Regions from separate parts of the Streptomyces bottropensis ATCC 25435 genome, predicted to be linked through region 3. Evidence: predicted binding sites of a transcription regulator. Region 3 holds the regulator's gene; each other region holds the start of a gene.

Region 1 (9,262 bases), 1.1 Mb from region 3:
CCACTCCCGTCCACCCCCGACCGGCCGCAACTGCACGTAACCGCCCTCCCGGCCCATCACCTCGCCGATCCGGCCGTCCCGCGCGTCGATGGCGTACGACCGCGCCGACGCCGTCACGTCTCGGCCGCCTCACGCAGGACGGCGGCCAGGTCGGCGGCGACCTGGAGGTTGCAGCAGCCCAACTCGACGAGCGGGTACGGCAGTTCGCTGGCTCCGGTGATCGGATCGACCCGCAGCGACGGCAGGACGATCCCGACGCCGCGCAGCGCCCGGTCGAGCTGCTCCACGGCCTCCTCGGTCGTCCGCACCGGGTTGCGCCTCTTCGCTGCCGCTCTGTTCTCCACGCCCACGCCCTCCACACTGGGTTGCCGATTCACCACACAGCGTGTCCGAAGGGGCTTTAGCCTGGCCAGATACGACGCCCCAACAGGGGTTCTGCTGGACAGGGGAGCTGTGGCCATGCCAGGACCGAAGGATCTGGACCCGTCGTCGTCACCCCGGGCGCTGCTGGGGGCGGAGTTGCGGCACGCCCGGGAGAGGGCGGGGCTCAGCCAGGAGGACCTGGGCCAGCGGTTGTTCGTGAGCGGGTCGTTCGTGGGGCAACTGGAGTCGGCGGTACGGCGGTTGCAGCCGGAGATCGCACGGCTGATCGATGTGGCACTGGAGACGGGGGATTTTTTCCTGCGGAATTGCCAGGCCACCGCCAAGTCCAAGTATCCGGAGCACTTCGCGCAGGCAGCCGAGGCCGAGGCAGTCGCTTCGAGGATCAGGGAGTACGCGCCCATGCTCATCCCGGGGCTGCTCCAGAACGGCGCCTACGCTCGGGCCGTCTGCATCGCGCATCAGCCGACCGCCCCTGACGGGGCGATCGACAAGCTCGTCTCGGCACGGCTGGAACGAGCCGGGCTCCTCGACGATCCAACAAAGCCTCTGCTGAGGGTCGTACTGGACGAGGCGGCGTTGCGTCGCGTGACGGGCAGCCCTGCCGTCATGGTCGAGGCCCTTCGCCACGTCGCCGCCCTCGTCCACCGGCGTCGGATCATCGCGCAGGTGCTGCCGTTCAGGGCGGGGGCACACACACTGATGGGCGGGGCGATCAAGCTGATGGGCTTCGACGACGCTCCGCCCCTCGTCTACTTCGAGGGCCCCGGAACCGGCAGGCTGGAAGACGACCCGGCCACCGTCACTCGCTACGAACTGGCCTACGATTTACTGGGAGCCACCGCGCTCTCGCCCCACGAATCTCTGGCCTTGATCGAATCGGTGGCGGAGGATTACGCCCATGAAGATCAGCCCTGAGTACGGCCTCCACTCGGTGACCTGGCGCAAGTCCACGTACAGCGACGGCAGCGGCGGCAACTGCCTAGAAGTGGCCCACTGGTACAAGTCCAGCTACAGCGAGGGCAGCGGCGGCAACTGCCTAGAGGTCGCCGAAGGCCACCCCACCCACATCCCCGTGCGGGACTCCAAGACCCCCCTCGGCCCGGCACTCGTGTTCCGGGCCGAGGCGTGGTCCGCGTTCGTCGAAGACCTCAAGCAGTAGCGGACAGGATCTGACCTAATCGACTCCTAACGTGGTCTCGACCGACGGAACCGAACCGGAACCCACGGAGGCCGAGACCATGACCAACACCGCAACCGGCGAGCGCGCGGAACTGCTGGAAGCCCTCTCCAAGCAGCGCCATTTCATGCGGTTCACCACGCGCGACCTCACCGACGAGGAGGCAGGTCGTCGCACCACGACCAGTGAACTGTGCCTGGGCGGCCTGATCAAGCACGTCACGTCGGTGGAACGGAACTGGGCGGCCTTCATCGTGGACGGACCCTCGACGATGCCGGACTTCACCGCCATGACCGAGGCGGACTGGGCGAAGCGCGCCGACGAGTTCCGGATGCTGCCCGGCGAGACGCTGGCCGGTGCGCTGGCGGAGTACGCCGAGGTGGCCGACCGGACCGACGAACTGGTGGCCACACTGCCCGACCTGAACGCGTCCCACCCGCTCCCGAAGGCCCCCTGGTTCGAAGAGGAGGCGAGCTGGTCGGCCCGCAGGGTGCTGCTGCACATCATCGCCGAGACCGCGCAGCACGCCGGTCACGCGGACATCATCCGGGAGTCCCTGGACGGCGCGAAGAGCATGGGCTGACGCCTCGACGGACCGGCCCCGAAGCTCAAGCCGTCAGCCGCGAGCCCTCTTTTTTCGGATGGGGAGGTGGGCCTCAACCCACCCTCCCACCCGGCAAGTTGACGTCACGCGTTCGACTTGCCACGCAGGGTGACGATGCTGATACGGTGCCCGCAGACGAAACAGCCCCCGCCAGGTGTTACCAGCACCTGCGGGGGCTTGACCTACGAGATCGAAGGAAAAGTTCGATCCCATGGCTGTTGCCAACTTTAGTGCTGCCGCCCCGCCCGCGCACGCGATCCCGCCCGCCCCGCACCCCCACCCGATGGCGGCCCCGGGCTACGGCAAGCGCGCCGCCCCCGGCCAACTCCCCCGTTCGGCCCATGACTTCGCCGGACTCCCGCCCCGCGAAGCAGCGATCGCCGCGTTCATCGACCGCCTGCCCGACGGCGCCGACATCAGCGTGAAGACGCTGGCCAAGGAGCTGCCGTACGGCCAGTGCGCCCTGCGGACCGCCCTCAACAGGCTGCAGAACGCGGGCCACCTGCGCCGGGGTCGCGAACACCTGACCGCCGCGTCGGGCACCGCGCACTGGATCACCCGAACGTGGTTCTCGCGTACCGCGCGCGACGACCTCTGGTGGGCGAGGTTCACCCGGGGTGACGTACCCGAGGAGGAGCCGGAACGGGCCCGTCCCACCCGCTCCCGCGCCCACATCCTGCTCGCCGCCCTCGGCCGTACGGTTCCGGCCCTGTCCCTCTCGCAGGCCGACTGCGTGGCCCTGGCCCCGCTGCTGGCACCGTGGTTCGAGCGCGGCGCCACCGAGGAGCACATCCACCGGGCCCTCACCGCCGGCCTCCCCGTCCCGGTCCACAGCCCGGCGGCCCTCATCCGCACCCGCCTTCGCGACAAACTCCCACCGGAGCCGGAACCGGAGCCGGAGCCGGAGCCGCAGCCGCCATGGGAGCCGGAACGGGCCCCGGAACCACACCCCTCCCGGCCGCCTCTCCGCATGCTGGAATGCGCCCACTGCCGCGCCCCGGGCCGCCCGGAAGCCCTCCCGGGCGGCGTCTGCGCCACATGCCGGGGCGAACGCCCTCCGCCCCTCCACCCCCAGGCACTCCTGACCTCATCAACCGTCCAGGCCCGCGCGGCGGAGATCCGCGCGGCGATGGACCAGCGACGACAGGAGCGTCAGGAAGGGACCCCGGTATGAGCGCCTCTCTGACTACGCCTGCCGAAGGCCCCGGCGCGCCTCAGCTGAGCGACGTCAGCGCCGACGGCTGGAACGCCTTCAGTTCGTCGAAGCGGCCGTCGAGGACCTTCGCGGCCCACTCCGGGTCCTGGAGCAGCGCCCGGCCCACGGCGACGAGATCGAACTCGTCGGCCTCCAGGCTGTTCAGCAGGTCGTCGATACCCTTCGACGGCGCACTCTCGCCGGCGAACGCGGTGAGGAACTCGCCGTCCAGGCCGACCGAGCCGACCGTGATGGTGGGCTTGCCGGTGAGCTTCTTCGTCCAGCCCGCGAGGTTCAGCTCGGAACCGTCGAACTCCGCCTGCCAGTAACGGCGCGTGGACGCGTGGAAGGCGTCGACGCCGGCCGCGACGAGCGGGTTCAGCAGCGCCTCCAGCTCCTCGGGCGTCTGGGCGAGGCGGGCGTCGTACCCGTCCTGCTTCCACTGCGAGTAGCGGAAGATGACGGGGAAGTCGGCGGACACGGAGTCCCGCACGGCCGCCACGACCGCCGCCGCGAACTTCGTCCGGGCGACGAGGTCACCGCCGTAGGCGTCCGTACGACGGTTGGTGCGCTCCCAGAGGAACTGGTCGATCAGGTAGCCGTGGGCGCCGTGCAGCTCGACGCCGTCCATGCCGATGCGCTCGGCCTCGGCTGCGGACCTGGCGAAGGCCTCGATGACCTCGTCGATGTCGGCCTGCGTCATGGCCCGGCCGCCCTCGGCCTCGGTGCCGTCGACCCGCAGACCGGACGGGCCGAGGACCGGCGCCTCGGGGAAGAGCTGTCCCTGCTGCCGGACGGCCCCGATGTGCCACAGCTGCGGGACGATCGTGCCGCCCCCGGCATGCACCGCCTCCGCGACCTTCGCCCACCCCGCGAGCTGCTCCTCACCGGCGAACCTCGGCACGTTGTCCACGTCCCCGGCCGTCTCGTGCCCGACGTAGGTCCCCTCGGTCACGATCAGCCCGACCCCCGCGGTCGCCCGCCGCCCGTAGTACGCGGCCACGTCCGCCCCCGGCACACCACCGGGCGAGAACGTCCGCGTCATGGGCGCCATGACGATCCGGTTCGGGACGGTCAGGCCGTTGATCGTGACGGGCCGGGACAGGACCTCGGCGGCACGGGAGGTGGAGGCGGTGGTCACGTGGGGACTCCTCGGGACGTTCGGACGACATGGGTGGCGCGGGTGGCGCGGGTGATTCGAAGGTGGCATGGACACTGCACTACATGCGCATGCATATAGTCACTCCGCACAACCGCCCCGCCCGCCACCGCATTCCGTCGCCGCACCCCCGTCCGATGTGACCCCGGACACGCCCGAGGGCGGCACCCCCCGTTTCCAGGGAGTGCCGCCCTCGGTACCGCAGGACGGTGATCGACCGGGGTCGATCAGAAGTCCATGTCACCGCCCGGCATGCCGCCACCGGCGCCGGCGCCGGCACCGGCCTTCTCCGGCTTGTCGGCGATGACGGCCTCGGTGGTGAGGAACAGCGCGGCGATGGAGGCCGCGTTCTGCAGCGCGGAGCGCGTGACCTTCGCCGGGTCGATGATGCCCTCGGCGATCATGTCGACGTACTCACCGGTCGCGGCGTTCAGGCCGTGGCCGACGGGCAGGTTGCGCACCTTCTCGACGATGACACCGCCCTCAAGGCCGCCGTTGACGGCGATCTGCTTGAGCGGGGCCTCCAGGGCGAGCTTCACGGCGTTGGCGCCGGTCAGCTCGTCACCCTCCAGGTCCAGCTTCTCGAAGACCGAGGTGGCCTGGAGCAGGGCCACGCCACCACCGGCGACGATGCCCTCCTCGACGGCCGCCTTCGCGTTGCGAACGGCGTCCTCGATGCGGTGCTTGCGCTCCTTGAGCTCGACCTCGGTCGCGGCACCGGCCTTGATGACGGCCACGCCGCCCGCGAGCTTCGCCAGGCGCTCCTGGAGCTTCTCGCGGTCGTAGTCCGAGTCGCTGTTCTCGATCTCGGCGCGGATCTGGTTGACCCGGCCCTGGACCTGCTCCGAGGAGCCGGACCCGTCGACGATGGTGGTCTCGTCCTTGGTGATGACGACCTTGCGGGCACGGCCCAGGAGGTCGATGGAGGTGTTCTCGAGCTTGAGACCGACCTCCTCGGAGATGACCTCGCCACCGGTGAGGATGGCGATGTCGTTCAGCATCGCCTTGCGGCGGTCACCGAAGCCCGGGGCCTTGACGGCGACGGACTTGAAGGTGCCGCGGATCTTGTTGACGACCAGGGTCGACAGGGCCTCGCCCTCGACGTCCTCGGCGATGATCAGCAGCGGCTTGCCCGACTGCATGACCTTCTCCAGGAGCGGGAGCAGGTCCTTGACGTTCGCGATCTTGGAGTTCGCGATCAGGATGTACGGGTCGTCGAGGACGGCCTCCATACGCTCCATGTCGGTGGCGAAGTACGCCGAGATGTAGCCCTTGTCGAAGCGCATACCCTCGGTGAGCTCCAGCTCCAGACCGAAGGTCTGGGACTCCTCGACGGTGATGACGCCTTCCTTGCCGACCTTGTCCATCGCCTCGGCGATGAGCTCGCCGATCTGGGTGTCGGCGGCGGAGATGGAGGCCGTGGAAGCGATCTGCTCCTTGGTCTCGACATCCTTCGCCTGCTCCAGCAGGGCGCCGGAGACGGCCTCGACGGCCTTCTCGATGCCGCGCTTGAGGGCCATCGGGTTGGCGCCGGCGGCCACGTTGCGCAGACCCTCGCGCACCAGGGCCTGGGCCAGGACGGTCGCGGTCGTCGTGCCGTCACCGGCTACGTCGTCCGTCTTCTTCGCGACTTCCTTGACCAGCTCGGCGCCGATCTTCTCGTACGGGTCCTCGAGCTCGATCTCCTTGGCGATGGAAACACCATCGTTGGTGATCGTGGGGGCGCCCCACTTCTTCTCGAGGACGACGTTGCGGCCCTTGGGGCCGAGCGTCACCTTGACGGCGTCCGCGAGCTGGTTCATGCCGCGCTCGAGGCCGCGCCGTGCCTCCTCGTCGAACGCGATGATCTTGGCCATGTGAAGTGGTCCTCCCGGACAGGGGGTGGATTGCTCCGGACCGCGCTGGCGCCCGCGACGGACGGCCTGCCTGCCTCGTGGTTCCTTGCCCCACCCGGCTTGCGGGCCTCGCCGACCCGGTCCTCGTTGTCACTCTCACCTTCAGAGTGCTAACGCCAATGATTAGCACTCGGCATGCCCGAGTGCAAGGTGCGCCCTCGAAGCGGGCCCGTCGAGGGGTGGTGGTCGGGTCACGGGCGGGCGCGGGCGTCTCTCGGTGATCCGCAGGTGAGCGCGCCCTCGCGCCCCCGTGCACGACCCCCCGACGCGCGCCCCTCGGCGCGGCCCCGCCCGGACTCGTCGGCGCCCGCGCACACAAGAGGGCTCGCACCCCGAAAACGGGGTGCGAGCCCTCCTACGAAGAACGAAGAACGTCGCTGCGTTGAACCCGGCGCGTTACTTCAGCCGGCCGCGAGTCGGACCATGTCCGCCTGCGGCCCCTTCTGACCCTGCGAGATCTCGAACTCGACCCGCTGGCCCTCTTCCAGGGTGCGGTAGCCGTCCATCTGAATCGCGCTGTAGTGGACGAATACATCCGCACCACCGTCGACCGCGATGAAGCCGTACCCCTTCTCCGCGTTGAACCACTTGACGGTGCCCTGAGCCATGCCTAACTCCCCTATTACTGGCCCTTGCACAGATCCACACTTCGCGGATCCGGGTCAGACCTCACCCCCCAACGGTTGGGGGTGTGCGCCGGAACGCGTCGACCGCGGCCGAATGTATCTGTCCAACTGCCCTCTGCAACAGGTCAATCGGACGAGAATTCTGGACACGACCGGTCGGGAATGTACGAACAATTCGCCTGAATTCAGGGCAAGTCGGGCCCCACAAAAGGAGCGAAATACACAAAAGGCCTGCACACTTTGGCTACTTCATATAGGGCGTGCGGCGGAATCACATATGCATCCGGCAAGGAATCACTACGGTGATCGGACCGGGTTCCCCAACTCTACAGTGCTCAACCATAGAGAATTGCCCCCTCCGCTTCTCTCGCGGAGGGGGCAATTCGATGAACTCTCGGTAATCAAAGTTACCGACGGTTACTACCGGCGGGTACGGACCGGCGGTCAGCCACCGGCGACCGCGGGAATGATCGACACGCCCGCACCGTCCGGCGTCGCCGTCTCCAGCCCCTGCTCGAACCGGACATCGTCGTCATTCACGTACACATTCACGAACCGCCGCAGCTTGCCCTGATCATCGAGAACCCGGGCGGCGATCCCGTTGTGGTTCTTCTCCAGGTCGGCGATCACCTCGGCGAGGTTGGCCCCCTCGGCCTGGACCTCGGCCTGCCCACCGGTATAGGTGCGAAGGATGGTGGGGATGCGGACGTTGACGCTCATGACTTGTGACCTCCGGTCGGTGCAGAAGAGTTGGGGGCGCGGGGCTGTACCGGTTATGCGGCTGCCGCCGCGTGGGCCCGACCAGCCCCCACGGACCCGCGGACGAACGACTACCGGCCCTTACGCGAGACCGGCGTCTCGGAACGCATCGAGGCTGGGCCGGATGGTCGCGGTCAGGCCGGTCCCGGCCACCGCGTCCAGCGTCTTGAGACCGTCACCGGTGTTGAGCACGACCGTGGTCAGCGTCGGGTCGAGGACGCCGTCCTCGATCAGCTTCTTCGTGACGCCGACGGTCACCCCGCCGGCGGTCTCCGCGAAGATCCCCTCGGTCCGCGCCAGCAGCTTGATCGCCTCGACGATCTGCTCGTCCGTCACGTCCTCCACGGCCCCGCCGGTCCGCCGCGCGATGTCGAGCACGTAGGGACCGTCCGCCGGGTTGCCGATCGCGAGCGACTTGGCGATGGTGTTCGGCTTCTGCGGCCGCACTACGTCGTGGCCCGCCTTGTAGGCCACCGACACCGGCGAGCACCCCTCGGCCTGCGCACCGTAGATCTTGTACGGCTTGTCCTCGACGAGGCCGAGCTTGATCAGCTCCTGGAGGCCCTTGTCGATCTTCGTGAGCTGCGATCCGGAGGCGATCGGCACGACCAGCTGGTCCGGCAGCTTCCAGCCGAGCTGCTCGCAGATCTCGTACGCCAGGGTCTTGGAGCCCTCCGCGTAGTACGGCCGCAGGTTGACGTTCACGAAGCCCCAGCCCTCGCCGGCCGGGTCGCCGATCAGCTCGGAGCAGAAGCGGTTCACGTCGTCGTAGTTGCCCTCGATGCCGACCAGCTCGCCGCCGTAGACCGCGGCCATGACGACCTTGCCCTGCTCCAGGTCGTGCGGGATGAACACGCAGGACCGGAAACCGGCGCGGGCGGCGGCGGCGCCGACGGCACCGGCCAGGTTGCCCGTGGAGGAGCAGGAGAGGGTGGTGAAGCCGAAGGCACGGGCGGCTTCCAGCGCCTGGGCGACGACACGGTCCTTGAAGGAGTGCGTCGGGTTGCCGGAGTCGTCCTTGATGAACAGCTTGCCGGCGTCGACGCCGAGCGCGGCGGCCAGGTTGTCTGCCTTGACGAGCTGGGTCCAGCCGGGGTTGATGTTCGGCTTGGTCGCCACGTCGGCCGGGACGGGCAGCAGGGGCGCGTACCGCCAGATGTTCGCGGGGCCGGACTCGATCGTCTTCCGCAGCTCCTCCGTGTCGTACGCGGAGTAGTCGTACGCGATCTCCAGAGGCCCGAAACACTCCTCACAGGCGAAGACCGGTCCGAGCGGTACCCGGTGACCGCATTCCCGACAGCTCAGGGCGGCGGCGGGCCCGAGGTCTACTGTGGAGGTGGAATCGATGGTGCTTGCAACAGTCTGCGCAGCCATGGAGGCGAGGCCCTTTCTCCTCATCTTCCTCACGACGCACTTCGCCGTGAGACGGATTTGGCACCTTCCCGAGCCGGGAGCCTCACCAC
Region 2 (9,262 bases), 6.3 Mb from region 3:
GGACGTCCGCATGGACCACTACATGGAGATCGACTTCGCCGGCTTCGCGAAGCTCGTCGACGCCCTCGGCGGGGTCACCGTCACGACGGACGAGGACATCGACGACGAGGACAGCCACCTGGAGCTGGCCGCCGGCACCCACCATCTCGACGGCGAGCAGGCCCTCGCCCTCGCCCGCACCCGCCACGGCATCGGCGACGGCAGCGACCTCGGCCGTATCGGCCTCCAGCAGATGCTGGTGAAGGCCCTGCTGGACCAGATCTCCTCGACCGACCTCCTGACGAACCCCGCCCGGCTCTACCGGGCCGCCGACGCGGTCACCGCGAGCCTGACGACGGACACCGGCCTCGACTCGCTCACGGAGCTGGTGCGCCTCGGCCAGAGCCTCAAGGGACTGTCCTCCGCCGCCACCACGACCGTGATGATGCCGGTCGCGCCGGCCCCCTACGACGGCAACCGGGTGGTGGCGCGGGAGCCGGACGCGGGCAAGCTGTGGGAGTCGCTGAAGTAGCGGCCTGAGCGCGGCCCGAGCGCGGCGAACAAACTTCTCCGGGAAATTCCGGCGGTCGTGTCGATCCGGGGTGCGACCGTTCGACGCATGGGTGAGAGTCGGGGAGAAGCCCCGGCCGCCGACGCACCTGGAGTCACCATGCCGCGCTATCTGTCGATGGTCCGGATCGACGAGACGACCGCCCCCGCCGAGGGCCCGAGCCCCGAGCTGATGCAGCGCATGGGGGACCTGATCGAGGAGATGACCAAGGCCGGGGTGCTGCTGGACACCGCGGGTCTGTCCCCGACCGCGCAGGGCACGCGGGTGCACTGGGAGAGCGGGAAGCTCTCCGTCACCGACGGGCCGTTCACCGAGTCCAAGGAGGTCGTGGGCGGGTACGCGATCGTCCAGGCCAAGGACATGGCCGAGGCGATCGAGTGGACCAAGCGGTTCCTGAAGGTGCACGAGGAGCACTGGACGGTCACCTGCGAGGTGCGGGAGATCATGGAGGCCTGAGCCCGCTTGGCCGGGGCGCCGTCCGGGTGTCTGATGGTGGGCTGTGACCTCACAGCCCACCGCCGCGTCCGGTCCCGCGTCCGGTCCCGCGTCCGGTCCCGCGTCCGGTCCCGCCCCCGACCCCCGCGTCGCCATCGAGACCGTCTTCCGCATGGAGTCGCCCCGGCTCATCGCCGGGGTCACGCGCATCGTGCGGGACGTCGGGATCGCGGAGGAACTGGCACAGGACGCGTTGGTCGCGGCCCTGGAGCAGTGGCCGCGCGACGGTGTGCCCGACAATCCCGGCGCGTGGCTGACGGCCACCGCCAAGCACCGGGCGATCGACCTCGTGCGCCGCCGGGAGCGGTACGCGCGCAAGCTCGCCGAGGTGGGCCGGGACCAGGAGGCGGCGGGACCGTACCTCGACCGGCCGTCCGACCCGGACGACATCGACGACGACCTGCTCCGCCTCGTCTTCACGACCTGCCACCCCGTGCTCTCCGCCGAGGCCCGCATCGCCCTCACCCTCCGCCTCCTCGGCGGCCTGACCACGCCCGAGATCGCCCGAGCCTTCCTGGTCCCCGAGCCGACGATCGCCCAGCGCGTCGTCCGCGCCAAGCGCACCCTGGCCACGCGCAACATCGCCTTCGAAGTGCCGTACGGCCCCGACCGCGAGGCCCGCCTCGACTCCGTGCTGGAGGTCATCTACCTGATCTTCAACGAGGGGTACGCGGCCACCGCCGGCGACGACCTGCTGCGCCCGGCCCTGTGCGAGGACGCCCTCCGACTGGCCCGCGTGCTGGCCCAGTTGATGCCCAAGGAACCCGAGGTGCACGGCCTCGCCGCGCTGCTGGAGCTCCAGGCGTCACGGGCCGCCGCCCGCACGGGACCCTCCGGGGCGCCGGTCCTGCTCGCCGACCAGGACCGCCGCCGCTGGAACCGCCCGCTCATCGCCCGGGGCTTCACCGCCCTGGGCCGCGCCACCGCCGCCGCGCCGGGCGCGCCGGGTCCGTACGCCCTCCAGGCCGCCATCGCCGCCTGCCACGCCCAGGCGTACACCTACGCGGAGACGGACTGGCCGAAGATCGCCATCCTGTACGCCCTGCTGGCCGCCCGCGCCCCGTCCCCCGTGGTGGAGCTGAACCGCGCGGTGGCCGTCTCCATGGCCGAGGGCCCCGGCCCCGCCCTGGAGATCGTGGACGGTCTCGCCGCCGAACCCGTGCTGCGCGACTACCACCTGCTGCCCAGCGTGCGCGGGGATCTGCTGCGGCGGCTCGGCCGCACGGAGGAGGCGCGCGCCGAGTTCGCACGGGCGGCCGGGCTGGCGCGCAACGAGCGGGAGCGGGCGTTGCTGCTGGCGCGGGCGGAGGAGGGCGCGTGAGGGGAGTCGCCCGAGATGGGTCGCCCGAGGAGGGTCGCCCGGGGTGCGCGGGGGTCAGGCGGGGTGGCCGATCAGCATCGTCGGCGCTCCCGCGACCCGGGTCAGGAAGACCGTCGCCGAGTTGCGTCCCCGCGGCTTGACCATCTTGCGCAGTTCCTCCGGCTCGACGGCCGACCCCCGCTTCTTCACCGTCAGGACGCCGACCTCGCGCTCCCGCAGCAGGGCCTTCAGCTTCTTCACGCCGAAGGGGAGCCGGTCGGTGATCTCGTAGGCGGTGGCATACGGGGTGACGTGGTGCTCGTCGGCGGTGACGTAGGCGATCGTGGGGTCGATCAGCCCGCCCCCGAGGTCCCGCGCGACCTCGGCGACCAGGTGGGCGCGGATGACGGCGCCGTCCGGCTCGTACAGGTACCGGCCGACCGGACGGACCGGGGGGTCGGGCAGCATCGTGTCGGGGGAGGCGCGGATACCGGCCTCCGAGGGCAGCAGCATCGCGCGCCGCGCCCCCGGTGTGCCGTCCGCACGGAACCAGAGCACGGCCTCCTTCACATCACCGCCGTCCGAGATCCACTCGGCCTCGGCGGCCGGGGGGATCGCCTCGTGCGGGATGCCGGGCGCGATCTTCAGCGCGCCCAGCGGGGCCCTGAGCGCGGCCGCCACGGCCCAGGACAGGGGCGGGGAGTAGGCCTCCGGGTCGAAGATCCGGCCGCGCCTGGACGAACGCCGGGCAGGGTCGACGAACACGGCGTCGTACCCGGCGGTGTCCACCTCCGTCACATCCGCCTCGCGCACCTCGATCAGCTCGGCGAGGCCGAGGGCGTCGGCATTGGCGCGGGCGACCGCCGCCGTCAGCGGATCGCGGTCGACGGCCAGGACCCGGATCCCGGCGCGTGCCAGGGCGATCGCGTCCCCGCCGATGCCGCAGCACAGATCGGCGACCGAGCGCACGCCGAGCGCCCGGAAGCACTCGGCCCGGTAGGTCGCCACGGTGGTCCTGGTGGACTGCTCGACGCCGTTCGGCGTGAAGAACATCCGCCCCGCGTCCGCCGCGCCGAACTTCACGGCCGCCCGCTGCCGCAGCCGTGCCTGGGCAAGGGCCGCCGACACGAGCGCCGCCGGGTGGTCACGGCGCAGCCGGGTCGCCACGGCCAGCTCCCGCGCCGGTTCGGTGTCGCGCACCTCGTCGAGGAGGGCACGGCCCTCGGGGGTGAGGAGGGGGGCGAGGAAGGCGGCGGGGTCCAGGTCGTTCACCGGGCCATTGTCGGTCAGGGGGAGGGGGCGTGGGCCAGTCGGTGGATGGTGGGGACCGGTTGGCGGTGTCGGGGCCGTGGGAAGGGGCCGTCCTGCGAGGATGCGGCGCCATGCGACTCGTACGACAAAATGATGTAAAGAGTGCGAAGCGGGCGAGTTTCTGGAAGGGGGCGGCGAGGGGGAGCGGCGGGGTCCGGGGCGGCATCGCCGTGCTCGCCGCCGCGGTCATCGTGTCGGGGTGCGCCGGGGGTGGCTCGCAGGAGGGTCCGGAGGGGGACCCGGCCGGGTGGTGGGACACCGCGGGGCCCGCCCATGGCCAGGAGCGCGGGCAGCGGCCCTTCGAGGCGCCGGGCGCCCGTGCCCTCGACGCGTACGCCGGGAAGCTGCGCCGGGCGCACGCCGCGCGGGTCGCCGCCGCGAAACGCTGGGGACTGGCCGAGGTCCCCCTGCTCGCGCCGGCGCCCCCGGTCCGCAAGCCGGTGCTCAGGACGCGCGAGGGGTTCGAGGTCGACGGCCACGAGGAGGACGGTCTCCCCCCGGTCCTCACGACCGTCCCCACCCGCGACAAGGTTCTCTTCCTCACGATCGACGACGGCGCCGAGAAGGACCCCGAGTTCCTGCGGATGACGAGCGAACTGCGCATCCCGTACACCGCCTTCCTCAGCGACTACCTGATCAAGGAGGACTACGGCTACTTCGCGCGGATGCGGGACCGGGGCGTCGCCCTCGACAACCACACCCTCCACCACCGCCACCTGCCCGCCCTCTCCTACGCCGCCCAGAAGCGCGAGATCTGCGGCATACAGGACGTGATCGAGAAGCGGTACGGCAAGCGGCCCACGCTGTTCCGGCCGCCGTACGGCAGCTACGACCGGGACACCCTCCGCGCCGCCGGGTCCTGCGGCATCGAGGCCGTCCCCCTCTGGAACGAGGAGGTCTTCGTCGACCGCTGGGACTACCGCGAAGCGGACCGCGAGCTCCGCCCCGGCGACATCGTCCTCACCCACTTCCGGGGCAGGTCCGACTGGAACGGCACCATGCCCGACATGATGCGCCGCTTCCTGAACCTGGTCACCGCCGAGGGCTACGCGGTTGCGAGGCTGGAGGACTACCTGTGAGGGGCGCCGGACGGCATCGGAGGGGAGGGCGCCGGGCGTGGAGCGGGGGCGCGGCGGGAGGGGAGGCCGCGCGTGATGCCTCGGAGAACCGTGTGGGGCGGGGGAATCGCGGGGCGCGGGTGGCGCGACCGGCGTGGAGCGGGGGCGCGGCGGGAGGGGGCGCCGGCGGTGAGACCTCGGGGGTCCTCGCGGGGCAGGGAGGGCGCCGGACGCGTGCGGCGCGGGAGGCACGCCGGGAGGGGCGAGCGCGCGGGGCCCTACCGGCGTGCGCGGCGGCACCCCGTGCGCCGGTCGCCCGCGCCCTGGCCGCCCTCTCCGTGCTCCTGGCCCTCGCCGCCCTGCTCCTCGCCGGATGCGCGGCCCGTCCCGTCGACCCCGCGGCCCGTGACGAGGGGCCCGGAGCCGAAGCGACGGCGAACGGCCGCCTGCCGACGCGGGGGACGAGCCCGCCCTCCGCCCCGGCGGCCGTCCGGACACCGGCCTCGGCCACCGCGTCCCCGGACGGCCGTGCCCCGGTCCCGGCCCCTCCCCGCCCCCGCGCGGACGGCGCGTCGCCCCGCATCCCGGCCGCCTCCCACGCTCCCGGGCAGACGCCCCCGTACCGCCGCTGGGGCCTCACCGCCCCCCTCGCTCCGCCGCCCGCGCGTCCCGACCGGCCTTCCCGGCTCCGCGCGGCGGGCCCGGGGCTGCCGCCCGTCGTCGACCGGGTGCCGACCCGGGACAAGGTGGTCTTCCTGACCTACGACGACGGGGCCGAGAAGGACCCGGCGTTCGTCGACATGGTCCGCGAGCTGCGGCTGCCGGTGAGCATGTTCCTGACGGACAGTGTCGTGGGGCCGGGATACGGCCACTTCGCGCGGCTGCGGGCCGTCGGGGCGACCGTGCAGAACCACACCCTCGACCACACCGCCCTGCGCGGCCTGCCGTACGCCGGACAGCGCGCCGAGATCTGCGGCCAGCAGCACAAGCTCAGGCAGCGCTTCGGCGCCCGGCCGACCCTCTTCCGGCCGCCCTACGGCGTCCACGACGCCACCACGCTCCGCGCCGCCGCCGACTGCGGCATCGCGGCCGTCGTCCTGTGGCGGGCGTCCATGCAGATCAACGACCTCCGCTACGCCGTCGGCGACCGCCTGCGCCCGGGCGACATCGTCCTGGCCCAGTTCCGGGGCCCGGACCAGCTCCGGGGCGCCACCCTCACGGAGATGACGGCACGGCTGCTGCGCCGGATCCAGGCCCAGGGCCTGACGGTCGGACGTCTGGAGGACTACCTCTGAGGCACCCTCGCCGACCCGCCGCGACCCACTCGATTAGCAGTCCGCTTGACCGAGTGCTAATCGCGGTCATAGTCTCAGGTCTGGCACTCCCCCCTGGAGAGTGCCAACTAGCGACGGGCAGGTCCGGCACCCGCGACGACGGATCCACCTGGTCGCCACCTCAGACAGTTAACCCCGTAATCTCCGAAGGGGGAGGTCGGATCGTGACGACCACCAGCTCCAAGGTTGCCATCAAGCCGCTCGAGGACCGCATTGTGGTCCAGCCGCTCGACGCCGAGCAGACCACGGCCTCTGGCCTGGTCATCCCGGACACGGCCAAGGAGAAGCCCCAGGAGGGCGTCGTCCTGGCCGTGGGCCCGGGCCGCTTCGAGAACGGCGAGCGCCTGCCGCTCGACGTCAAGACCGGCGACATCGTGCTGTACAGCAAGTACGGCGGCACCGAGGTGAAGTACAACGGCGAGGAGTACCTCGTCCTCTCGGCTCGCGACGTGCTCGCGATCATCGAGAAGTAATTCACCCATCGTTTTTCTGAGCTGCGCCCCTGGCCCCCCGACCATAATCAGCCGGGCGCCCGGGGCGCAGTTCGTTTCACCCACGTTTTCCGAGAGGGCTGAACCGCTCCCATGGCGAAGATCCTGAAGTTCGACGAGGACGCCCGTCGCGCCCTCGAGCGCGGCGTCAACAAGCTTGCCGACACGGTCAAGGTGACGATCGGCCCCAAGGGCCGCAACGTCGTCATCGACAAGAAGTTCGGCGCCCCCACCATCACCAACGACGGTGTGACCATCGCCCGCGAGGTCGAGGTCGAGGACCCGTACGAGAACCTCGGCGTCCAGCTGGTGAAGGAGGTGGCGACCAAGACCAACGACGTAGCGGGCGACGGTACGACCACCGCCACCGTGCTGGCCCAGGCGCTCGTCCGCGAGGGCCTGCGCAACGTCGCCGCGGGTGCCTCCCCGGCCTCCCTGAAGAAGGGCATCGACGCCGCGGTCAAGGCCGTGTCCGAGGAACTCCTCGCGACCGCCCGACCGATCGACGAGAAGTCCGACATCGCCGCCGTCGCCGGTCTGTCCGCCCAGGACAGCCAGGTCGGCGAGCTCATCGCCGAGGCGATGGACAAGGTCGGCAAGGACGGTGTCATCACCGTCGAGGAGTCCAACACCTTCGGTCTGGAGCTGGACTTCACCGAGGGCATGGCCTTCGACAAGGGCTACCTCTCCCCGTACTTCGTCACCGACCAGGAGCGTATGGAGGCCGTCCTCGACGACCCGTACATCCTCATCCACCAGGGCAAGATCGGCGCCATCGCCGACCTGCTGCCCCTGCTGGAGAAGGTCATCCAGTCCAACGCCTCGCGCCCGCTGCTGATCATCGCCGAGGACGTCGAGGGCGAGGCCCTGTCGACCCTGGTCGTGAACAAGATCCGCGGCACCTTCAACGCGGTCGCCGTCAAGGCCCCCGGCTTCGGCGACCGTCGCAAGGCGATGCTGCAGGACATGGCCACGCTGACCGGCGCCGAGGTCATCTCCGAGGAGGTCGGCCTCAAGCTCGACCAGGTCGGCCTGGACGTGCTCGGCTCCGCCCGCCGCGTCACCGTCACCAAGGACGACACCACGATCGTCGACGGTGCCGGTGACTCCGGCGCCGTGCAGGGCCGCATCGCCCAGATCAAGGCCGAGATCGAGAACACCGACTCCGACTGGGACCGCGAGAAGCTCCAGGAGCGCCTCGCGAAGCTGGCCGGCGGCGTGTGCGTGATCAAGGTCGGCGCCGCCACCGAGGTGGAGCTGAAGGAGAAGAAGCACCGTCTGGAGGACGCCATCTCCGCGACCCGCGCCGCGGTCGAGGAGGGCATCGTCTCCGGTGGTGGCTCCGCGCTCGTCCACGCCGTGAAGGTGCTGGAGGGCAACCTCGGCAAGACCGGCGACGAGGCCACCGGTGTCGCCGTCGTCCGCAAGGCCGCCGTCGAGCCGCTGCGCTGGATCGCGGAGAACGCCGGCCTGGAGGGCTACGTCATCACCTCCAAGGTCGCCGAGCTGGACAAGGGCCAGGGCTTCAACGCCGCCACCGGCGAGTACGGCGACCTGGTCAAGCAGGGCGTCATCGACCCGGTCAAGGTCACCCGCTCCGCCCTGGAGAACGCCGCCTCCATCGCCTCCCTCCTCCTGACGACCGAGACCCTGGTCGTCGAGAAGAAGGAAGAGGAGCCGGCCGACGCGGGCCACGGCGGCCACGGCCACTCCCACTGACGTCAGCCACGTCGGCGGGCCACCGCCACAGATGAGGCCCGGCACCCCCGCGCGAGGGGGTGCCGGGCCTCACCGCGTCGCAGCCCGTTCCGCTCCGTCCGCTCAGGTCGCCGCGCCTACTTCTCCAGGTCGTCGAGCGCGCCCAACTGCCCCATCAGCCCGAGCCGGTCGTACTCCCACCACCCCTCGCTGATCTTCCCGTCGGAAGCGCACCGGTGCACGATCGTCCCCGTCATCCGCACCGCCCTGCCGCTGGCCGGGATCCCGAGGAAGTCCCCCTTGTGGGTCGCGTTCCAGGTCCACCGTGTGCACACCCGGTCGCCCTGGGCGATCTGGTCCTCCACGGTGAACGCGAAGTCGAACCCGCGCCGCCACTCCTCGACGGTCCGCCGGAACGCGTCCATCCCGATGGCGTCCGGCTCCTCCGAGGGAACATGGTCGTGGTAGTCCTCGACGAGCAGACCGTCGAGCGGCGGCAGTTCGCCCTCGGCGGCGATGGCCGAGAGGAACCGCCGGGCCGTCTCCGCGTACAGCTGCTCGTCACGCACCACGTCCAGATCCGTGAACGTGGGCATCTCCTCGCACAGCGCCACCATCTCCTGGAAGATCCGCTCCGTCTCCGGCAGCCCGGAGTTCCGCATCGCCTCCTCGTACGACGGGAACTCCACGATCTCCACGAAGTGCGACCCGTCCGACCGATCCTTCCCGATCACGCTGTGCGTCGCCGTCCGCTTGCCCTTGGTCTGCTCGACCCATGTGTCCATCAGCCGGTTCATCTCGTCGAACCGGCTGGTCCTGCAGTCGATGAGCTGCACGAATGTCATGAGACCGCCTCCGGCCCCCCTGCGTCCGGGTGAACAGCTCCATTGTCCCCCGGCACCCGCCGTCTCTCACCCCCGGACGCCGCCGAGGCCCGCCGCCACCGCGGCCCGGAGCCGTCCTGCGCTACTGCGGCCCGTACTTCCGCCCCGTCTTCGAGCTGATCCCGCCCAGCAGCCCCCGCG
Region 3 (9,262 bases):
AGCTCGCCCTGCACCTCCCACAGCAGGTCCACGAGGTCGTCGTGGGTGGCCACGCGCTCCAGGACCGGGCGGTACCGGTCCAGGACGGCGTCCCAGTCCACCCCGCCGAGGTCCGGGCGCCAGAAGTTGTCCCGCATCAGACGGCCGGTCTCGTCGAACATCTGGCGCCACTCGGCGGCCGGGTCGACGGTCCGCCGTACGCGCGAGAGGTCGACGGTGATGTTGCTGTCGCTCTCGTCGTCGTTCGAGGCGCGCCGGTCGCTGGGGACGACCTTGAGCTTGCCGTCGGTCCACAGCAGGACCCGCTTGCCGTCGCCGCTGACGGCGACGTGGTCGGCGTCGGAGGCGAGGTACTCCAGGCGCCGCTGGGCGAGGTCGTAGCGCTCCAGGGACGTCTTGGGGTCGGGATCGTCGGGGGTGGCCCGGGAGTGGCCGAGGACGCCGGTGACGGGGTGGCGCAGCCACAGGACGCCGTCCTTGGCGGCGCGGAGGGTCGAGTAGCGGCCGGCCTCGACCGGGAAGGGGACGATCCGGTCGGCGAGACCGTCGAGGTCGATCCGGGTCGCCGGGGCGCCCTCGCTGTCCGGGGTCTCGTCCTTGTCGGGCGCCTCGAAGGGGCGGCCGTGCCGCTGCGGCCCGAAGGGCGACGGGGTGGTCGCGGCGAGCGTGATGAGGTGCGGCCGGGCCCCGCTGACGAAGTGGAGGTCGAAGACGTGTTCGTCGTAGACGGGGTCGAAGGCGCGGGCGGAGAGGAAGGCGAGGTGCTTGCCGTCGAGGGTGAACGTCGGTGAGAAGTCCTGGAAGCGCAGCGGGGTCGCCTCGGTGACGGACAGGTCGGCGGTGTTGGCGAGCTTGAGCTGACGCAGCGGGCGCGGGCCGGGGTGCGACCAGGCGAGCCAGGCGGAGTCGGGCGAGAAGACCAGCCCGGAGACCTCGCCGTCCTCGCTCCGGTCGACCTCCCGCACCTCACCCGACTCCCGTTCGACGAGCAGGACCCGGCCGTCGTGCGCGGCGACGGCGACCCGGCTGCCGTCGGGCGCGACCGCGAGCCCGAGGACCCGGCCCAGCTGCCCCGCGGCGAGCCGGCGTGGGGTGGCGCCCGGGGCGAGACCGGTCGCCGGGGCGAACTCCAGCCCGTCGTCGCCCTCCGCGTCCGTCACCCAGACCACCCACTCCTCGCCCTCCACCCGGAAGGTGCGCGGCAGCCGGGCCCGTACGCCGTCCTCGGCGACGAGCGCGCGGGCGGGGCCGGAGCGGTGGGTGACCCAGTGGATCGAGCCGCGTACGGAGACGGCGCTGCCCCGGGCCGTGTGGTCGGGCGAGGCGGAGCCGAGCCAGCGGGAGGCGTTCACCGGGAACGGCTGGAGGTCGACGCGCTGTCCGCCGAGCCGGATGTCGAGCCCGCGCGGCTCGGCCCCGTCCAGGTCGTCCAGGAGCCACAGTTCACCGGCGGACGCGTACACGACCCGGGTGCCGTCGGTGGCCGCGTGCCGGGCGTAGAAGCCGTCGAGCGGGGTGTGGCGGCGCAGGTCCGAGCCGTCCGCGAGGGAGGAGTACAGCGCCCCGACGCCCTCGTGGTCGGAGAGGAAGGCGATCCGGTCACCCACCCACAGCGGGTACTCGATGTTTCCGTCCAAGTCGGCGTGCAGCCGCGCGAATTCCCCGGCGCCCTCGCCTTCCTCGGTCGCGCGGTCGATCCACAGCTTGCCCGCCGTGCCGCCCCGGTACCGCTTCCACCAGGCGGCCTCGCGGCCCATCGGCGCGGACAGCAGCACGGTCGCGGGGCCGTGGGCGACATCACCGACCGGCCCGTACGGGAGAGTGGTGGCCGGGCCGCCGTCGAGCGGGACGGCGCGGGCCCAGCTGCGCCGGAGGCTGGCCTGTCCGTGGGTGCTGAGCGCGAGGACCCGGCCCTCGGGCGTCCAGCCGCGTACCTGGGTGCGCCAACTGCCCCAGTACGTCAGGCGCTTGGCCGAACCGCCGTCGACGGGCGCGACATGCACCTCGGGCGCGCCGTCCCGCGTGGAGGTCCACGCGACGGTGGTGCCGTCCGGGGAGATCCGGGGATGGTTCACGGGCACGTTGTCCGCGCTGACCCGCCAGGCACGGCCGCCGTCCAGAGGCGCGACCCACACGTCGTCCTCGGCGGTGAAGGCGACCAGGTCGCCGTGCAGGTGCGGATACCGGAAATACGCGAGCTGAGTCACCCGGTCACTGTAAGCAGCGTTCGGACTGATTGGGAGGGGTTTGGATCATGTCCCTCGCGAGGGACCAGGTCCCTCGCGCGGGGCCTCACTTGCCCTCGGGCACACACGCCGGGTCCTTCTGGCACCAGATGGTCTGGGTGACGGTGACCGTCACGGTCGGTCCCGGCCGGTCGGGATCCCGCGGCCCGTTGCTCGGGGCGGGGGCGTCGCAGTTGCCGAGCCCCTCGACGTGGAACCACTCCTTGCCGCCGACCTTCGCGGTCAGGTCCCCGCGTACGCACCTGCCGTTGACCTCCTTCGTCACCTTCCCGGTGAGGCTGATGTCCCGGCCTTCCCCGTCCTCGCCCGTGCAGTCGACGTTCGCGACGGTGGCGACGGACGCGGACGGCGACCCGGACTTCTTTCCCGCGTCGCCGTCGTACGAGGCCGTGCAGGTGAGCCACCGGACGTCGAGGCCCTCCCGCTCCAGCTCCTTGGTGGCCAGCTGGTCCGTCGTGAACGCGACCGCGCCGGTGTTGAGCCCGCCGCCCTCGCAGGCCACCAGGCTCATGACAGCGCCGAGTCCGAGCCCGGCTCCCAGCAGGAGCCGGCGCCCGCCGGTCCGGTGCGACCTGACACGCCTCCATACCCGCATGCACGGCAGCCTGCCACCGCCCGCCGCGTCACGGAAGACCGCGTGCGGTCATGCCGCCGGGAAGGGTGAACCGGGGTTGGGCGGGCGCGCGGGCGCCTCAGCCGCGCATCAGCAGCCATTCCTGCAGCTCCACCAAGTTCCCCTCGGGGTCCTTGAGATGGGCCACGCGCATCCGGTCGGTCATGAGTGCGGGCCCGTGCAGGAGCTGTGCACCGCGTTCGGTGATCTGCTCGCAGTACGCGTCGAGGTCGTCGACCCGCAGGACGACCAGCGACCGGTGCCCGTTCGCCGCGTCGGCCAGCTCCCCGAGGACCTCCGCCATCATCGCCCGGTCCTGCAGGGCGATCCCCGCGGACCCGATCGCCGGACTGAACTTCTCGTACGGCCCCTCGGCCGCCCCGGACTGCGGCTTCAGCCCGAGGACATCGGCGTAGAAGCGATAGCACGCGGCGAAGTCGGAGACGAGCAGCCTTACTTGGGCGAGTTCCACGATGCTCCCAGGGGTTGTGGGGACGGGGCCCGGACCGGGGCGGTCAGGACCAGCGTCCGGTTCTGCCCAGCAGCAGCGCCCCGGCCGCCGTCCCGGCGGTCGACGTGCGCAGCACACTGGGCCCGAGTCGGTACGCCCCCGCGCCCGCCTCGCCGAAGAGCGCCAGCTCCTCCGGCGACACGCCCCCCTCGGGCCCCACGACGAGCACGATCTCCCCGGCCGTCGGCAGCTCGGCCGTGGCCAGTGTCTCGTCGCCGCTCTCGTGCAGGACGGCGGCGAAGTCGGCGTTCGCCAGCAGTGCCGCGACCTGCTTGCTCGTGGCCGCGTCCGCGACCTCGGGGAAGCGCGTCCGGCGGGACTGCTTGCCCGCCTCCCGCGCGGTGGCCCGCCACTTGGCGAGCGCCTTCAGCCCCCGCTCGCCCCGCCACTGGGTGATGCAGCGGGAGGCGGCCCAGGGCACGATCGCGTCGATGCCGACCTCGGTCATGGTCTCCACGGCCAGTTCGCCCCGGTCGCCCTTGGGCAGCGCCTGGACGACGGTGAGACGGGGCTGCGCGGGAAGCTCCTCGACCAGGCCCCCCGTGTCCATGACGACCAGCCGGTCCTTGCCCTCGGCGGCCTTCACCACGCCGTTCAGCCACCGGCCCCGCCCGTCGGTGAGGACGACGTCCTCACCGGGCTGCAGCCGCTTCACCGAGACGGCGTGCCGCCCTTCGGGGCCGTCGACCACGATCTCCGGTCCCAGGCCGTCGAACCCGTCCACCACGAACACCGGAGCGGTCATCGGCCCTCGCTCCCGCCTCGGGCCCCGCCCGTCCCGCCGACCCGCGCGGCGGCCTGCTCGGCCTGCGCGGCGGCGATCTCGGCGGCCAGCACCCCGACCAGTTCCCCGGCCGGCAGGTCCCGGGCCATCCGGTGCCCCTGCCCGGCCCACAGCGCCATGCCCTGGGCGTCGCCGGCCTTGGCGGCGGCCTTGCGCAGCGGCGAGGTGAGGTGGTGGACCTCCGGGTAGGCGACGGGCGCGTACGGGCCGTGCTCGCGCAGGAAGCGGTTGAGCAGGCCGCGGGCCGGGCGGCCGGAGAAGGCACGCGTCAGCTCGGTGCGGACGAAGAGGGGGTCGGTCAGGGCCAGCTTGTGCACGGTGTGCGCGCCGGACTCGGGGGTGGCGAGGAAGGCCGTGCCGAGCTGGGCCGCGCTCACGCCCGCCGTGAGGAGGGCGGCGATCTGACCACCGCGCATGATGCCGCCGGCCGCGACGATCGGCAGGGCCACGGCCTCGCGGACCTGTGCGACCAGGGCGAGCAGACCGATGCCGGCGCAGTCCCGCTCGGGGTCGTCCCGGTGCGTGCCCTGGTGGCCGCCGGCCTCGACGCCCTGCACGATCACGGCGTGGGCCCCGGACCGCTCCACGGCCTGGGCCTCCTCCGCCGAGGTCGCGGTGACGAGGGTGAGCGTGCCCTTGCGGGCGAGGGACTCCACGACCTGCGGGGTCGGACAGCCGAAGTGGAACGACACCACCGGGACGGGGTTGTCGAGCAGCACGGCCAGCTTGGCCTCGTAGCCGTCGTCGCGTCCGCTGTCCGGGTCGCCCAGCTCGGCGTCGTACCAGGTGGCCTCACCGGCCAGCTGCTCCGCGTAGACGTCGACGGCGGCCGGCTCGGCGTACTCCGGCTGTGGCATGAACAGGTTCACGCCGAAGGGGCGCGAGGTCAGGGCCCGGAGCGCCTTGACCTCCTGGTACATCCCGTCGGCCGTCTTGTACCCGGCGGCGAGGAACCCCAGCCCGCCCGCCTCGGACACGGCGGCGGCCAGCCGCGGCACGGACACGCCGCCCGCCATGGGGGCCTGCACGATCGGCAGCGGGACGAGATCGGTCAGCGCGGAGGACATGACGGCATGGTGCCACTGTCCTGTGGACATCGCCGAATCGGGGGCGGTCGTGTGTTCGGGTGCGGGCGGGTGGGGGCTGGTCGCGCGGTTCGCCGCGGGCCTGGTCCTCAGGGGGGCGGGGAACCTCGCGAGAAGCCCCACGCACCCGCACCCGACAACGCATCCGCATACGCACCCGCACCCGCACCCGCACGGCTAACGCCCGTTGAACGCGTCCTTCAGCCGGGAGAACAGCCCCTGCTGCCCGGGCTGGAACTGCCCCGTGGGCCGCTCCTCACCACGAAGCACCGCGAGCTGCCGCAGCAGCGCCTCCTGCTCGGGATCCAGCTTCGTCGGCGTCTGCACCTCGACGTGGACGATGAGATCGCCCCGGCCGCCGCCCCGCAGATGCGTGACACCCCGGCCGTGCAACGGGATCGACTGCCCGGACTGGGTCCCGGGCCGGATGTCGACCTCCTCCAGACCGTCCAGCGTCTCCAGCGGCACCTTCGTGCCGAGCGACGCCGCCGTCATCGGGATCGTCACCGTGCAGTGCAGATCGTCTCCGCGCCGCTGGAACGTCGAGTGCGGCAGCTCGTGGATCTCGACGTAGAGATCACCGGCGGGACCGCCGCCGGGCCCGACCTCGCCCTCACCGGCGAGCTGGATCCGCGTGCCGTTGTCCACACCGGCCGGGATCTTGACCGTGAGCGTCCGCCGCGACCGCACCCGTCCGTCGCCCGCGCACTCGGGGCACGGGTTGGGGACGATCGTGCCGAACCCCTGGCACTGCGGGCAGGGCCGGGAGGTCATGACCTGGCCGAGGAAGGACCGCGTGACCTGCGAGACCTCACCACGGCCCCGGCACATGTCACAGGTCTGGGCGGTCGTGCCCGGGGCCGCGCCCTCGCCGCTGCACGTCGTGCAGACGATGGCGGTGTCGACCTGGATGTCCTTCGTCGTGCCGAAGGCCGCCTCGTCGAGGTCGATCTCCAGCCGGATCATCGCGTCCTGTCCCCGGCGCGTGCGCGAGCGGGGACCCCGCTGCGACGCCGTACCGAAGAAGGCGTCCATGATGTCCGAGAAGTTCCCGAAGCCGCCGGCGCCGAAGCCGCCCGCGCCGCCGCCCGCCTGGGACAGGGGGTCGCCGCCGAGGTCGTAGACCTGCTTCTTCTGCGGGTCCGACAACACCTCGTAGGCGGCGTTGATCTCCTTGAACCGCTCCTGTGTCTTCGGATCGGGATTGACGTCCGGGTGCAGCTCGCGCGCGAGCCTCCGGAACGCCTTCTTGATCTCGTCCTGGGACGCATCGCGGCGCACGCCGAGCACGGCGTAAAAGTCCGTGGCCACTTAAGACTCCGCCAGGATCTGTCCGACGTACCGTGCCACCGCTCGTACCGCTCCCATCGTTCCCGGATAGTCCATGCGCGTAGGTCCGACCACGCCCAGTTTCGCTACTGCCTCGCCGCCCGAACCGTAGCCGACGGAGACGACGGACGTGGAGTTGAGTCCCTCATACGCGTTCTCATGACCGATGCGTACGGTCATGCCCGAATCCCCGGCCTCGCCAAGCAACTTGAGGAGGACGACCTGCTCCTCCAAGGCTTCCAGAACGGGCCGGATGGTGAGGGGGAAGTCATGTCCGAAGCGGGTGAGATTGGCGGTTCCGCCGATCATCAGCCGCTCCTCGCTCTCCTCGACGAGTGCCTCCAGCAGGGTGGAGAGCACCGTCGTGACCGTGCCCCGGTCCTCGACGTCGAACGCCTCGGGCAGGTCCTCGACCAGCCTCGGCACGTCGGTGAACCGGCGGCCCGCGACCTTGCTGTTGAGCCGGGCCCGCAGATCCGCGAGTGACGTTTCTCCGAACGGCGCCGGGCAGTCGACCAGCCGCTGTTCCACCCGTCCCGTGTCCGTGATCAGCACGAGCATCAGCCGGGCGGGGGCCAGCGACAGCAGCTCCACGTGCCGCACCGTCGACCGTGTGAGCGACGGATACTGCACGACGGCGACCTGCCGCGTGAGCTGCGCGAGCAGCCGTACGGTCCGCGCCACCACGTCGTCGAGGTCGACGGCGCCGTCCAGGAAGTTCTGGATGGCGCGCCGCTCGGGCGGGGTCATCGGTTTGACGCCGGCCAGCTTGTCGACGAAGAGCCGGTACCCCTTGTCGGTGGGGATGCGGCCCGCGCTGGTGTGGGGCTGGGCGATGAAGCCCTCGTCCTCCAGCGCCGCCATGTCGTTGCGGACGGTCGCCGGGGAGACGCCCAGGTTGTGCCGCTCCGTGAGCGCCTTGGAACCGACCGGCTCCTCGGTGCCCACGTAGTCCTGGACGATGGCGCGCAGCACCTGCAGCCTGCGTTCACTGAGCACCGCGCACACCTCCAGCTCGCTCTCCTGTGGCTTCCCCTTGGCACTCACCCCGGGCGAGTGCCAACACTCCCCGCCCAGTGTACGGCGGTGGGGTACGCCCCCGGCAAGGCCGGTCCAGCCATGTCGTGCCGACGTGTACCGACCTGTCCGACGATGTCGGGCGCCCGCCGGACCTCGTCCTACCGCCGGGTACGCGACGACCGGCCCCCTCCGGCGGCCGAAAAGCGGCGGGGAGCCGCGGTGCGCCTCGGGGAGCTACGGCTAGCGTCGGCGCATGACGGTGACTTGGGAAGAGTGCGGGTGGCAGGAATTGACACCCCGGGTCGGACGGTGCCGCCTGCCCGGCTGGGACTGCACGGCCGGGCTGGTGGTCGGCAACGGTGCGGCCCTGCTGATCGACGCGGGTTCGAGCCTGCGGGAGGGCGCGCGGTTGCGCACCGAGGCGGGTCGGCTGCTCGGTGGCGCCCGTGTGACACATCTCGCGCTCACCCATCCGCATTTCGACCATGTCTTCGGAGCGGCCGCGTTCGCCGGGGTGGAGGTCTTCGGCGCGGTGGGGGTCGACGGCGTCCTGGACCGCGACCGCGAGACCCTCCGCACGGACGCCGTGCACCACGGCCTCCCCCCGGCGGACGCCACGGAGGCGGCCGACCTCCTCGTGACGCCCCGCCATCACGTGTCCGGCGAATGGACCCTCGACCTGGGCGGTGACCTGCGGGTCCTGCTGGCGAACGTGGGGCCGGGGCACACGGGCCACGACCTCGCGGTCCTGGTGCCGGGCACCGCGGACGGCTCACGCGAGGTCGTGTTCTGCGGGGACCTGGTGGAGGAGTCCGGCGAACCCCAGGCGGGCCCCGACGCGATCCCCGCCCGCTGGCCGGCCGCCCTGGACCGGCTGCTGGACCTCGGCGGCGAGGACGCGCTGTACGTGCCCGGCCACGGGGCGGTGGTGGACGCGGCGTTCGTCCGGGCCCAGCGGGACGCGCTGGCCCGCCGTTTCGGCGTGTCGGGCTGAGGGCGCGGGCATCCGGGTGCGGCTTCTCCTATCGTCACTCGAATGCGCCAGTACTCGCCCGATCTGACCCCTCCCTGGAAGAAGCCCGCCCCGGCTCCCGAGGTCCCGGCCGACCCCGGTCTGGTCGTCGAGGAGCCCGGCACCGGCTTCTGCGGCGCGGTCGTCCGCTGCGAGGCGGGCACGGTGACCCTGGAGGACCGCTTCGGCAAGCACCGCGTGTTCCCGCTGGAGCCCCGGGGCTTCCTGCTGGAGGGCCGGGTGGTGACGCTGGTGCGTCCCTCGTCGACGGCCCCGGCCCGTCCCTCCCGCACCGCCTCGGGTTCGGTGGCCGTCCCGGGCGCCCGCGCGCGCGTGGCCCGCGCCGGGCGCATCTACGTGGAGGGCCGCCACGACGCCGAGCTGGTCGAGAAGGTCTGGGGCGACGACCTGCGCATCGAGGGCGTGGTCGTGGAGTACCTGGAAGGCGTGGACGACCTGCCCGCGATCGTCGCGGACTTCGCGCCGGGCCCGGACGCCCGTCTCGGGGTCCTGGTCGACCATCTGGTCCCCGGCAGCAAGGAGTCCCGGATCGCGGCGTCGGTCACCAGCGAGCACGCGCTCGTCGTCGGCCACCCGTACATCGACGTCTGGGAGGCGGTGAAGCCGTCGTCGGTGGGCATCGCGGCGTGGCCGCGCGTACC

The links. The regulator HrcA, encoded in region 3, represses chaperone genes, less so after heat shock. The targets are predictions, from matches to a motif close to TTNGCACTCNGNNNNNCNGAGTGCNAA.
Region 1: the regulator HrcA is predicted to act here: its motif matches at 6,538-6,564, upstream of groL (chaperonin GroEL).
Region 2: the regulator HrcA is predicted to act here: its motif matches at 6,043-6,069, upstream of groES (co-chaperone GroES).

The regions. Positions count from the first base shown of each region.
Region 1 is NZ_KB911581.1:8,473,724-8,482,985, forward strand. It holds gene STRBO_RS0137485 (hypothetical protein) at 1-117, opposite strand, end outside; gene STRBO_RS0137490 (hypothetical protein) at 114-344, opposite strand; gene STRBO_RS0137495 (helix-turn-helix domain-containing protein) at 460-1,299, shown strand; gene STRBO_RS0137500 (DUF397 domain-containing protein) at 1,283-1,543, shown strand; gene STRBO_RS0137505 (DinB family protein) at 1,623-2,144, shown strand; gene STRBO_RS0137510 (hypothetical protein) at 2,449-3,339, shown strand; gene STRBO_RS0137515 (NADH:flavin oxidoreductase) at 3,380-4,501, opposite strand; gene groL (chaperonin GroEL) at 4,747-6,375, opposite strand; gene STRBO_RS0137525 (cold-shock protein) at 6,816-7,022, opposite strand; gene STRBO_RS0137530 (MoaD/ThiS family protein) at 7,485-7,760, opposite strand; gene thrC (threonine synthase) at 7,881-9,173, opposite strand; SAM riboswitch class I at 9,191-9,262, opposite strand, start outside.
Region 2 is NZ_KB911581.1:1,082,565-1,091,826, forward strand. It holds gene STRBO_RS0104985 (LCP family protein) at 1-511, shown strand, start outside; gene STRBO_RS0104990 (YciI family protein) at 650-1,006, shown strand; gene STRBO_RS0104995 (RNA polymerase sigma factor) at 1,050-2,366, shown strand; gene STRBO_RS0105000 (class I SAM-dependent methyltransferase) at 2,421-3,617, opposite strand; gene STRBO_RS0105005 (polysaccharide deacetylase family protein) at 3,728-4,735, shown strand; gene STRBO_RS0105010 (polysaccharide deacetylase family protein) at 5,053-6,009, shown strand; gene groES (co-chaperone GroES) at 6,213-6,521, shown strand; gene groL (chaperonin GroEL) at 6,633-8,258, shown strand; gene STRBO_RS0105025 (ester cyclase) at 8,375-9,082, opposite strand; gene STRBO_RS0105030 (SDR family NAD(P)-dependent oxidoreductase) at 9,204-9,262, opposite strand, start outside.
Region 3 is NZ_KB911581.1:7,349,461-7,358,722, forward strand. It holds gene STRBO_RS0132595 (S41 family peptidase) at 1-2,207, opposite strand, end outside; gene STRBO_RS0132600 (hypothetical protein) at 2,293-2,757, opposite strand; gene STRBO_RS0132605 (VOC family protein) at 2,939-3,331, opposite strand; gene STRBO_RS0132610 (16S rRNA (uracil(1498)-N(3))-methyltransferase) at 3,375-4,115, opposite strand; gene STRBO_RS0132615 (nitronate monooxygenase) at 4,112-5,221, opposite strand; gene dnaJ (molecular chaperone DnaJ) at 5,417-6,550, opposite strand; gene hrcA (heat-inducible transcriptional repressor HrcA) at 6,551-7,567, opposite strand; gene STRBO_RS0132630 (MBL fold metallo-hydrolase) at 7,842-8,582, shown strand; gene STRBO_RS0132635 (DUF3097 domain-containing protein) at 8,625-9,262, shown strand, end outside.